3 regions of the Thalassotalea crassostreae genome follow, and region 1 is predicted to be linked to each of the others. Evidence: predicted binding sites of a transcription regulator. Region 1 holds the regulator's gene; each other region holds the start of a gene.

Region 1 (4,430 bases):
GGACACCTAAATCCTCTAGATAAGCAGGTAAAATATGCTCTGGAAAGCCTGGTTGTTTTTGATCTAGGTTGACCGCAATAATATCAAAATGAATCGGTGCAGAGGCCTTCAATTTTAACAATATATCAAGCATCGTATAACTATCAGCACCACCTGATAGACAGACCATAACTTTGTCACCGTCTTCGATCATGTTGTAATCGCTGATCGCTTTACCTGCATTGTGACGAAATCGTTTCTCTAATTTGCTAAGTTTTGCTTTAGCTAACTTTTCGTCGCTTTTCTCGGTGCTAACGTCTATAGACATGCTTGAAGCCTTTGCATTTATGATTAAGTTTAAAAAGCGCGCATTATACCTGAGCAAAGTGCTCAGGCAAAGTAGGACTCGGTTATTTTAAGGTTAACGATAAGTTAAATGTTAGTGATCCGTGTGATAAAACTGGAGTAATCACACGGGGTGTTTGGATAGATTGTTAAGCAATAGTCGCAATAAATATAATGAATTGGTTATTTCAAGAATGGTGATTCATAACCGTCAGGCTTTAACGCCAATAAATCACAGTTAAGTCTGTCTATTACATGCTCAGCAGTATTGCCGATAAGTACAGCTGAAAGACCTGTACGACCCACTGTACCAAGAATGACGAGTTCTGCATCGATGTCGTTAGCTACTTTTTCAATAACATCCTCTGGTAATCCTTCTTCAACGTGCAGAAAATCATAATCAATGCCAAATTTATCAGCATGTTCTCGCATTACATCGCGGTGATGGTTCTTCATTGCTTGGTTATATTCATTGGCGTCAAATTCCGGAATTTCTATAGCAATATTTATAGGTGTTCCAGGGTAAGAATTAACAAAATGAGTATCTGCGGTGATCAACTTACTAAGATTAAGGGCTTCTTCGGTAATTTTGTTATTTAGCGATTGATGCTCGAGTTCTTCGCTACCAACGTTAACGGCAGCAAGTACATGACCATTTTCTGGCCATTGATGTTCTTTAACAAGTAATAAAGGTACCCAACATTTTCGAATTAAATGCCAATCCGTTGGTGTGAATATCACTGACTGCAGTGCAGGGTGTTCATGAGTACTTTTTACTACTAAATCGAAGTTATTATCACGGATTTCACTTAATATCGCGTCAAAAGGTCGGTTGTGCCATACCGCTTTAGTGCTAATATCACACGGCATGTCTTTAATGAGGTCTTTGAGCCATAGTTCTCTGTCATTAACTACAGTTTCTCGCATTGCCTCTCGTTCTTCACCTGACAGCATTGTGGTCATTTCGTATGAAAAGTCGTAGATAGTTAAAAAAGCAGTAATCCTTGCGTTGGTTTTGCTCGCAAGGGTGCATGCCCTTGCCAATGCTTTTTGGTCTTCTGTAGTCGGGTCAATAACAACGAGGATATTTTGATAACTTTCCATGAGTCTGGCCTTAATTAACGAGAATTTGTATAAATAAACGGTATATTAAGCTTAATCGCTTCTATTGATTGTTACAAATTTGTTAGCATTAAAAATAGTAATAATCATAGCTTATTGATTCGTATCAAATATTTTAAAAGATTATGTGATTTTAAACACAAAAAAGGCACCGTTTAGGTGCCTTATGTAAAGAGTTAGTCCTCGGCTATTTATTAAAGCCTGCAAGTTGGTATAACGCGTCCTTATCAATAATCGTTATAAACTTATTTTCGACTTTAATAAGGCCTTCTTTTTGAAACCTTGTCATTAAACGAGAAATAGTTTCAATTGTTAAGCCAATATAATTACCAATTTCACTGCGAGTCATCGGCAGGTTGAATTCCATATTTGATAAATTACGACTACCTAAACGATGGCCATAACTTGCTAAAAATGTAGCAAGTTTCTCTTCGGCATTTTTACGGTTTAATAATAAAATCATCTCGCTAGAGCAGAGTATTTCGTTGCTCATTAAATTCATCATTTGTGCTTTAAGCTTAGGGATTTTATTAGATAGCGTATCTAATACTTCAAATGGGATCTCACAAACCATTGACGTTTCTAACGCTTTCGCGAAACTTGGATGTTTTTTCTTAGAAAGCGCATCGAATCCCATTAAATCACCAGCTAAGTGAAAACCAGTGATTTGTTCTTCACCTTGTTCTGAAATTATAAACGTTTTAAAAGTACCTGAACGGATGGCATAGAGCGTATGAAGGTTTTCGCCGGCTTTAAATATTTGTGTATTTTTTTGAATCGGTTTTTTACGAGAAATGATGTCGTCAAGTAAGTTAAGCTCTGATTCATTTAAACTAAAAGGAAGACACAATTCACTTATGCTGCAATTTTGACACTTAATATTATTCGCAACCGGGATTGTTTGAGGCATAACTACTAACTTCTATAAACTATTAATTAATCGTTAAATTTTACTAAAATATTTGTTGTAGAGCAATCATTAATGAATAACCGCCATATGCAATTAGAAGTAGAGCGGTTAGGGTTCGAAAAATGTCACTGCGTAAGGTTGTGGTGATAAATGCAAATCCTGACGCTAAAGTTAATAGAGCGGGTAACGTTCCTAAACCAAAGGCAGCCATAATTAATGCGCCATTTAGCCAATCAGCGCTTGCTACAGACCATGTAAGGGTTGAGTACACAAGGCCGCAGGGTAACCATCCCCAAATTGCACCTAACCCCAATGCTTGCTTGATATTTGTTACCGGTATAAATCGTTTCGAGAATGGTTGTAGGTACTTCCATAAATACGAACCAATGGCCTCAACACGATTTAATAAGAATGACCATTTGGCAATGTATAGACCAAGTAATATAACAAAGACTGCAGCAATAACTTTAAGCCAAATAATATGATCGCCGATGGATTTTGCCGCTAACGAGCCTGTTAAACCAGCAATAGCGCCGGCGATAGCGTAGGAAGAGATGCGTCCTAAGTTATAGCTTAAAAGTAACGAAAAGTTTAGCTTACGTTCACCGGCAATTGATGACGTCAACATTGTGGTAATGCCACCGCACATTGCGACGCAGTGTCCTGCACCCGCTAAACCAATCAAAAATGCCGATAAAAAGTCTAAGCTCATTTTTTCTTTTCTAGTTCTTCGTTGCTAGAGGTTTGATTATTTTCGCGAGTGTTGTTTTGTTGCTTATCATCGTCAAATAGAATGCTCATGCCTTGTTTCTCAAGATCATCAAATTGTTCTGTTTTAACCGCCCAGAAAAACAAATAAATGGCAATCGCCGTAAAGACCAGAGCAACAGGGATAAGAATATAGATCACGCTCATGACTTTAATAACCTTAGTGAATTGGTAACCACGATAATAGAGCTTGCTGACATACCTAATACTGCCATATATGGCGTGATAAAACCACATACTGCCAGTGGCAGGATTATCGAGTTATAAGCAAACGCCCAAGCAAAGTTTTGTTTCACAATTCTAGATGTTTTATTGGATATGCGGGTGAGATTTAATAAGCTTGAAAGTTGGTTATTAAGTAAAATAACATCAGCCCCACTTTTTGCTATTTCCGTACCGCTACCCATTGCTATTGAAATGTGAGCTGCGGCAAATACTGGTGAATCGTTCACACCATCGCCAACCATAGCAACGTTTTTTCCGTATTCTTGTTTTTGCTTGATAAGAATTAGTTTATCAGTCGCTGTGCAGGTATGGTGGACCTCTCTGATATTAACTTGTTGGCAAAATTTATTTACACCGGCTTCACTGTCACCACTGATCAAAAGAGCGTCGTTGCCTTTTGACGTCAATTCTTGCAATACGTGCTTAGTATCATCGCGAAGGGTATCTTCTAAATAAAATACGGCAACCAGCGTATTGTCTATCGTCATTAAGCATTGAGCATTATAATATTTTTCAGCAATGTCGCATGTTTCATTTATCCAACTTACTTTGCCGATATTTACCGTGCTTGGCATTTGGTTGCTATCAATGAGTGTCGCACTGATGCCACAACCTGGGATCACGTCAATATTTTTAGTGTTAATGTTAAAGTCACGATATTCACTAAACGCCTTGGCAATAGGATGCTCAGAACGCGTTTCTATTGCGGCGGCAATGGCGAGTAATTGTTGCTCATTATAGTGCTCGCTAAGTACCTCGACTTTGGTTATCGCAAATGCGCCATTTGTCAACGTACCGGTTTTATCGAACGCATAACAATTGATCGTAGGCATTGTTTCCAATACATGACCACTTTTTATCATGATGCCTTCACGGTTTAATCGAATTGTGCCGCAGGTAAGAGCGGTAGGGGTGGCCAACGACAATGCACATGGGCAAGTTGCTACTAATACCGATAAAGTTATCCAGAAAGCTTCCTGAGGCGCGTTAAAGTACCAATAGGTAGCAGTTGCGATTGCAGTTACTAATATTATGGCAACAAAATACTGGGCGATGAGATCAGATAATTGGGCTATTTTAG
Region 2 (4,430 bases), 1.8 Mb from region 1:
CAAGTGTTGTTATCGGCGATATCACTATCGCGGACGACGTTAGTATCTGGCCGTTGGTTGTCGTTCGTGGTGATGTAAATTCAATATCCATAGGCCGGTGCTCTAATGTTCAAGATGGCAGCGTACTGCATGTCACTCGAAAAACTGAACGTAATCCAGATGGTTTTCCTCTAGTCATTGGCGAACAAGTGACTATAGGACATAAAGTAATGTTGCACGGCTGCACCTTAGGGAATCGAATTTTGGTTGGCATGGGCGCAATAGTAATGGATGGAGCAGTAGTTGGTGACGATATTATCATCGGTGCCGGTTCACTAGTTGCACCAAATAAAGTCCTAGACGCCGGTTATTTATATGTAGGTAACCCGGCCACTAAGAAAAGACCTTTAACTGAAGACGAACTTCACTTTTTGAAAGCAACAAATGCAAATTACGTTAGATTAAAAGACGAGTATTTATTAGAGCAAAACTAATATTAGAACAGTCCTAAATTCAAATTAGCTCTGCGGCAACCTGATTAAACAAGCTACAGCCAGATTTCGTTTTTGTCATCTGGCTCATCTTCTTCAAGAAATTCTTCTACCATTTCTTCTAAATCAAATTTAAGCGAATCAGTTAAGGTTTGGTTTTGATGTTTTATATAGATAGTAACTCGCTCGGCGTTTAACATCCCAGTAAATCGCCAACAACTATCTTGCTTTATATATTCAAAATCATCGTTAATTAAAATGGCTTGGTTCATGACTTATCCAACATCTCTCGCAATGCCAACAATACCGGTTTTGGATCCGGTCTCACCCCTCGCCATTGATAAAAGCTTTCAGCGGCTTGGCCAACCAACATTCCCAATCCGTCAATGACTTTACTGGCATTATTATCTGCACACCACACTAAAAACGGTGTTAATTCTTTACCATAAACCATGTCATAACAAACTGTAGAAGGCGATATGGCGCTAACGCTAAGCGGAGGTAATTTTGCGGACAAGCTAGCCGAGGTAGCATTAATGATTACATCTACGTTTATATTTGCTGTTTGCTCGAATGAAATCGCAGATAGACGTTCATCGTTAAAATGAGATATTAGCTGTTTGGCTTTTTCTAATGTTCGATTGACGATAATTAGTTGCTGTGGGTTTTGCTCTAAAAGTGGTTGAATAACGCCTCTTGCCGCCCCGCCAGCACCCATTAATAATATGCTTTTACCGGTTAAGGTGATGTTATTGTCAATTAGATCATTAACTAAACCAACGCCATCGGTATTATCGCCGAAAATTATGTTGTTGCTAAAAGACAATGTATTTACCGCGCCGGCTGCTTTTGCACGAACACTAAGTTCATCACTCAGTTGCATTGCTTGTTCTTTAAAAGGCGCAGTAACATTAGCGCCCTTTCCGCCATTAGCAATAAACCTATGTACCTCGTCAGTAAACTCATTCTCGGTAGAACAACGTTTATCGTATTCAATGTTCTGCTGACATTGTTGTGCAAACATTTGATGAATAAATGGCGATTTAGATTGGGCTATTGGATTGCCGTAAACAAGGTAGCTGTCCATGGTGTTTTACTAATTAGGTGGTTTTACTAGAGATTAACCAAAACAATGGTTAAATAAAAGAACATCTGCTTATAAGTTAAAATAAAAAATGCCACCGACGAAATCGCAAGTGGCATTATTATATGTGCGTTAAGTCCGATGTTAGAACTTATAACCTAGCATTAAACTAAATACCATTGGGTCAACATCTACATCTGCCGTACCTTTAATAGAATCTGCTACTAAGAAATTAGCTTCTGTACCAATATCAATATAACGAGCCGATGCGTTTACGTGCCATTTATCATTAAGTTGGTAATCGGCACCTACTTGCAAAGCAAAACCGAAAGAACCATCTAATTCTAAATCACTGAATCCTGCTTCTTCGAAACCAGATTGAAATTCTTCGTCAAAGAAAACTGTGTAGTTAAGACCGGCACCCACATATGGCTTAAATTTTGAGCCGGTATTAAAGTAATAGATTGCACTTACTGTTGGTGGTAAATGAGTTACTTCTGCTAACGTCGTTTCTTCATTACCCGCATGAAGTTGTACATCATGAGTAAAAGGCGTTGCCGCTAATACTTCAACAGCCCAATTGCGATCAAAAAAGTAAACAAAATTTAAACCTAACTGGGTATTGTCATCAACACTTACTTCTAAACCAGAATTAGTGCCATCTAAATAAACGCCAGCTTTACCATCGTCAGGTGCAACCATAGTGGCACCGCCACGAACAACAAAGTCACCTTCTTGGTATGACGCTGCGATTGCCGCATTGCTTGCTAGAAGAGACACTAATGCTAAACTTATTAAATTCTTTTTCATGGCCGTTGCCTTATATATATTCATAATGTTAAAAACTGTGATAAATTGTAACGAGCTAGAAAATGAATATTTTGATTTAAAACAAATAACTGATAACTATTAAAACGAAAATGCTTATTAATCCTAATTATAAATACAACAAGAGCTGGCTTAACCGATACTTAATCGTAAACTTGCTAATTGCACTGATAATTTCCCTACGTTATTTCGGCCCACACCCATACCCACAAGATACAATTTCATTTCTTTTTATTGTTAGCTACGGCATCGCACAACTGGGTTTATTAGCGTTACTATTGTTAGTTGGTTTAAGAATTTTTGCTCGATTGATTAAAGTAGGATGGGTGTTTCGATCAATAGCAATTACCTTGATAGCGTTGGCGTTATCGTTGCTACTCGCTGACACATTTGTTTATCAACAATATCGTTTTCATTTCAACACCATTGTATTTGAATTGATGATCGAGGGTGGTACTGAAATATTTAGTTTTTCGTGGCAGCTTTGGGCGATGATTATCAGCATAATCTTAGCGTTTTTTGCGACTCAAATATTTATCAGTGAATACATCCGATTTAAATATAAAGAAAAGTTTTACTCACTCAAACCTATGGTCAAGATCTGGTTTGTACTTTTACTCTGTGGTCACGGTATCCATACCTGGGCTGACGCAATGTTTAAAAAGCAAATCACTCAACAAGCGAGATATTTACCGCTTTCTTTTCCGCTGACCGCAAAAAGCTTAATGGCAAAATTTGGTGTGGTAAACATCGAAGCGCAAAAACAACAAGCGCTGTTAAAGCAAAAGAAAGTTAAGTCGTCAATTAACTATCCACTGCAAGCATTGCAATGCAGCGCTGCTGAACAACAGAAAAATGTGATGATCATCGTTTTTGATTCCTGGCGCGCCGATATGATGGATAAGGATTTAACGCCAAATATCTATAATCTTGCTGAAAACTCTACTCGTTTTGACCAGCATTTTAGTGGTAGTAACAATACTCGCCACGGCATGTTCAGTTTGTTTTATGGTATTCCCGGTCATTACTGGCAGACCATACTCGATCAACAACGCAGTCCGGTAATGATGGAAGTGTTAAAACAGCAAGAATATCAAATGGGTATTTTTTCAAGTGCGAAATTAACGAGTCCTGAATTTGATCAAACAATATTTGCCAGTGTTGACGGTTTAAGAACCCACTCTGTTGGCGACAAGCCTTATGAACGTGACATAGACCTGACAAAAGACTTTATTAATTGGCATCAACAAAAGTCGAATGACAAACCATTTTTCTCATTTATGTTATTTGATGCGGCCCATGGTTTTTCTATTCCAGACGATTTTGAACGCAAATATAAGCCATCTTTAGATGATATAAATTATATGGCGCTGAATAACGATTATGACGCTACACCGTTTTTAAACCTTTACCGAAATGCAATTTACTTTATGGACCAGCAAGTAGCGAAAGTCATTGCACAGCTTGGTGATGAAATTAACAATACCATCATCATCATTACCGGTGATCACGGCAAAGAGTTCAACGATAGCGGCAAAAATTATTGGGGCCATAACAGTAACTACTCAACCTACCAAACACAGGTGCCGATGATTATTCATTGGCCAGAACAAGAAAAAGCAATGTATCAAGGCGAAACCAGCCATTACGATATACCGCCAACAATTATGTCTGCAGCGCTAGGTTGTAACAATGACACAGCTGACTATAGCTCAGGTCAATCTTTGTTTGAAAAGCAAAAACACGATTGGATTTTATTAGGTCGCGATGGCTACTACGCAATAAAAGAAGCAGATCGTTTAAATGAATTAGATCGCGTTGGCAATTTCACCATTTACGATAATCAATACCAAGAGCAAAGCGATGCAAAATTAAGAATGCCTGTTATTTTAAATGCCATGGAAGAACTTCGCCGTTTTAATAATTAAGGGCTATCGATAAATCATTAATCAAAAAAATCCCGCTTAGAGCGGGATTTTTTGTTGTCTATTTATTGGATAGCAAAGTTACACGTTTAACCAGTTTTGCGGTTTTAGATACTCACTATA
Region 3 (4,430 bases), 1.8 Mb from region 1:
TAACTCCATTATATTGACCGAATTTTTGCCCATTAAAATCGTATGCTTTAGCAATAGCCCGGTAAATAGCGCGGCAGCAATCCCAATAAGATATAAAAGGAATACTAAATTTTGTCCGGTTTCTGGGAAAAATGCAGTGGCAAATAACGCATAAACTGGCAGTCTTGCTCCACAAGACATAAATGGAGACATCATAATCGTGGTAATGCGCTCTCGCTCACTGTCAAGAATTCGAGCCGACATAACGGCAGGAACTGTGCAGCCAAAGCCTACGATAAGTGGTACGAATGCTTTACCGGGTAAACCAATCTTTTGCATTAAACTGTCAACTACAAATGCAGCTCTCGCTAAATAACCACTACTTTCTAAAATTGATAAACCAATAAACAAGCAAGCAATTACTGGGATAAATGTAGCAACGGTCTGTAACCCAAGTCCCGCCCCTTCAATAATCGTAAGTAGCCAAATCGGTAGTCCGAATTGAGCGAGGAAACTTTGCGGGTAATCAACGAAAAAAGCACCAGCAAAGATATCAAAAAAGTCTATGAATGAACTACCAACGTTGATGGCGAACATAAACAATAAATACATTACTAGTAAGAAAACAGGTAAACCTAATAACGGGTGCAGGATGTACTTGTCGATTCGGTCACTAAATGAATGGCTAGCCTTTTCGCTAATGGTAACTTTTTCTACTAACTTATTAATAAAATCATAACGAGACTGCATAATAGCAATGGTTTCTTCATTATGATTTTGGCATTGACCACTCTGACAATCACCTTGCTCAAGCTCTAATAAGTTTTGAGTACCTTGTGAAAGTTTCTCTAAAACAATTTTGGGCAGTTGCAATGCAGTTGGTCGTTTAGTTTTACTGTTGGTAAGTGACAGTAGTTTTTCTACTTTCACGGTAAGATCTTTATCAAGACTATTGGCGGCAATGACTGGACAGCCTAGTTCTGCGCTCAGTAATTGCAAATTCAATTCGTCTGTTTCTTTGCGATCAGATTTATTAACAACCACACACATTGGCAGACCAAGCTCTAATAGCTGGGTGGTTAAATATAATTGTCTTTTTAACTGAGTAGCATCAACGATATTGATCAAGATGTCAGGCTTTTCCGTTCTTAAAAAGTCCTGAGTGATGGTTAAATCTTTACTTTGTTGAGCTCGTGAGGTTAAGGAATTAACACCAGGTAAGTCAGTAACTAGGTAATCAACACCCGCTAACTTACATTGTTTTTTACTGCTAGCAACAGTAACTCCAGACCAGTTACCTGTTTTTTGCTTTGAGCCAGTGAGATTATTGAAAAACGTACTTTTGCCGGCATTAGCAAACCCGACAAGTGCAATATTTGAAAGAGATGACATTAGACTAGTTCGATACCTATTTGTTTGGCAATATTTGCGTCAATAGACACTTTAGTTCCGTGCAAGCGAACGGCAATAGGTCCATTAAAAGGGGCTTTTTGTGCCATGAATACTTCTGACTTAAGAGAAAAACCTTGTTCCATCAACTGCGCCGTCAAATCCAAATTATCTGGCAGATAACTGATTTTAGCTCGTTGGCTTTGTTGTAACTCCGCAAGAGTCATAAAGTACACCTTAAATAATAATCATTCTCATTTGATTTTATAAAATGATCGGCAATTCAGCAATAAAATAATGTAAAAAACGGTTATTAATTGATACAGAGCAACAAAATAAGACGAATTTGCTTGGTTTAGGTAACGTGAGCCAACTTAAACGATGAAATTATCGCTTCGCACGAGCGTATCGAACCCAAATATATAATCCACTGAGTGAAAGGATAATTATTGCTATTGCGATTAGGTCCATAAATAACACCATATAGTCCCCGAATATGCGACCGGAGTGGGCATCTAAAATGATTCGTTCTAGTGATAAAAATTGAGATTTATAGATTGTTTTAGCGTTGTTAATATCGTCAATGTTAACATCTGTAGGGGCTAACCATAAAGGCTCGGTGATCGCTTCAATATTTTGCCAAGTAAATAGGTGTTCTTCATTTTGAAAATACCCTTGTGAGGTATTTAAGATCACCTTGTCATTATTGATACTTATTGCTGTTATGCTTGATGGCAAACCATCATCACTTGTGATTTGGTCGACTAATGCGTAGGTTTCATCTAATAAGGTCAATTTATTCGATGACAAAATAATATGAAAGTCGGAGTACTTTGCTATGGCAATTACTGGGTCTTGGTTTTCAAGTAATAAGTCGTGATTGTGAAAAACTAAACTATCGGCAACAAAAAACTCTTTTTCTGAAAAGTATTCGACATCAATAGGATCTTTAACGCCGTAATGTTGTAATAACCATTGGTTAGTTATGTTGATATGGCCAAGCTTAAATGCTTCGGTATGGTTAAGTGCTATGCCTGATACAGCCAAAAAAATTAATGCAAGCGCAGAAAAGATACCCAACTTACGATGTAATTCTCGCAAATGACGGATAACCATTGAATGTAATGATCGCTTTTTATTGTTTGCTCTTTTAACCATTCTATTTTGTTGCAGTATGCCTTGTTATGATTTTGCCAATTTCGGTTTCGTTTTACTGTCTAACCATAGCGTCAACCGAGCAACTTTTTTCAATGCTCGTACCGACATTGTAGCACCAGTTATACCATCAATATTTTGATTTAACTGATTTTCTTCATCTATTTGAGCGTTGATAAATTGCTTAGTAAAAAATTGATGACGAACTTCATCACCGCGACTTTCTCTAAATGCTAACACAGAAAGGTTAATAATTTTGTTTTGTTCTATATGGACACCAATCGTAATTGGTTTCTCTTTGCCAATTTCATCGATAATCCAGGCTGTCTTATCGTTTTGTTGCCAATAACGTATGCGTAACTTATTGAATTTACGGCTCATGATCGAGCTAATTGTCTCCTTGTCTTCCGCGTTTAACCACATTACATTGGCTTTCGGTGCATTGCCGTTAAATGTTTGAGCCAGAAACTGCTCATTGGTTTGATACACGTCAGTCGCTCTAGCAAAAGAGCTAATAGCTAAAAACATCAATATCGTAAATGTTAATTTGATCACATTATGCCTTATTTATATGGACTTTATTCGCTTAAAAAATATAGAAAATTTTCTGTATTTTTTAAACGAACAAAGTGAATAAGAGCAAGCTCTTATTCACTTTAGTATCGATTTTAACTGTTTTGATTAGAATTGGTAACCAAAACCTAAGTTGAAACCTTTTGAATCTTTAGAGCCACCTAACTCTTCTACGTCAGCTTTTAATACTACATTTTCATGTAAGTAGTAGTTGATGCCGGCACTTGTTGATTCAACCGCATCTGAGTCGCTTAAACCTGCTTCGTTATTGTATTCAGCATAACGAGCGAACACGCCAAATTCTTCAGTGATTTTGTAAGACGGTTCAATGTACCAACCTGTTTGCTCATCACGACCAAGTGCGGCTGCTTCATCACCATCGATATCCCATGTTGCGTATAAAGCACGTATAGAGAAGTCATTCACTTGATAAATAGCGTGCGCTTGAATTAAAGTCGCTGCTGCATCATCAACACCTTCAGCACTTTGTGTAACATCAGTTTGATACTGAATAGTTGATGCTAATTCTAAACCTGCAATACCGGTATATTTTACACGAGCTGTATAAGCTAAGTTTTCTGCACTTGCTTCTGCAACTTTTTGACGACCGCCACGGATTTTATAATCATCGCCTACTTTTAAACCACTAGTAACAGCAGCATCAATGCTTAAGCCTGGAGATACTTTGAAGTTAGCAGCTAAACCTGCTTCCCACCAAGTCGCTGGAATAATATTTTTTTCAACACCATTGCGCTCTACACCGTAAAACGTTGGCGGCTCATGAGTTTCATTGATAATACCAACCGGTACTAAAAATAAACCAGTTTTAGTAGTAATTGTGTCGCTGTAATCATATTCTACATAGGCTTGTTCTAATTCAACTTCACCTGGTTTATCTTCACCGTCACCCGCTAAAGAATGCTCTAATTCGAATTCAGAAAAGAAACGTGTTTTTGAATCGAACTCATGACCAAAAAATAGTACAAAGCGGTGGAAATCTATTTCAGCATCAGAATCTTCGTAGTTATTGTAGTGAAGTTCACCGTAGCCACCAATCGTAGTATTCGCGAAAGGGCTAGCAGAAGAGTTTTCGTCAACTTGAACTGCAGTTGCTTCAAGACGGCTTTCAGTTTCGTCTAATCTTCTTTCTAACGATTTCAAAACTTCTTGCTGCTCAGCAATTACTTTACGTAATTCTTGATTCTCATCTGCCGCTACAGCATTCGTTGCAAAAATAGATAAAAGCGTAGTAGCGATGATAGATTTCTTGATCATGATTGTTCCCTGAAAAATGTAAATAAGTTGTGTTAATTTGTTACGTTTAATCTGATGAA

Evidence for each region. Region 1 encodes FNR, which switches genes on or off when oxygen is low (the NO sensors DNR and NnrR bind a similar motif). Its sites were predicted from a motif close to TTGATCTAGATCAA; they were not measured.
Region 2: LT090_RS00125 (OmpW/AlkL family protein) is a predicted target of FNR. The motif match lies at 2,436-2,449, and genes of this name have one in related genera.
Region 3: LT090_RS01230 (FeoA family protein) is a predicted target of FNR. The motif match lies at 1,686-1,699, and genes of this name have one in related genera.

Annotation. Positions count from the first base shown of each region.
Region 1 covers NZ_CP017689.1:2,096,109-2,100,538, reverse strand. Annotated here, with positions in the region: gene ttcA (tRNA 2-thiocytidine(32) synthetase TtcA) at 1-307, opposite strand, end outside; gene uspE (universal stress protein UspE) at 508-1,428, opposite strand; gene fnr (fumarate/nitrate reduction transcriptional regulator Fnr) at 1,634-2,356, opposite strand; gene LT090_RS09115 (sulfite exporter TauE/SafE family protein) at 2,400-3,068, opposite strand; gene ccoS (cbb3-type cytochrome oxidase assembly protein CcoS) at 3,065-3,271, opposite strand; gene LT090_RS09105 (heavy metal translocating P-type ATPase) at 3,268-4,430, opposite strand, start outside.
Region 2 covers NZ_CP017689.1:26,671-31,100, reverse strand. Annotated here, with positions in the region: gene LT090_RS00140 (gamma carbonic anhydrase family protein) at 1-473, shown strand, start outside; gene LT090_RS00135 (hypothetical protein) at 527-742, opposite strand; gene aroE (shikimate dehydrogenase) at 739-1,557, opposite strand; gene LT090_RS00125 (OmpW/AlkL family protein) at 1,699-2,364, opposite strand; gene LT090_RS00120 (DUF3413 domain-containing protein) at 2,475-4,310, shown strand; gene hemF (oxygen-dependent coproporphyrinogen oxidase) at 4,389-4,430, opposite strand, start outside.
Region 3 covers NZ_CP017689.1:264,617-269,046, forward strand. Annotated here, with positions in the region: gene feoB (ferrous iron transport protein B) at 1-1,371, opposite strand, end outside; gene LT090_RS01230 (FeoA family protein) at 1,371-1,595, opposite strand; gene LT090_RS01235 (PepSY domain-containing protein) at 1,756-2,526, opposite strand; gene LT090_RS01240 (FMN-binding protein) at 2,551-3,078, opposite strand; gene LT090_RS01245 (porin) at 3,205-4,371, opposite strand.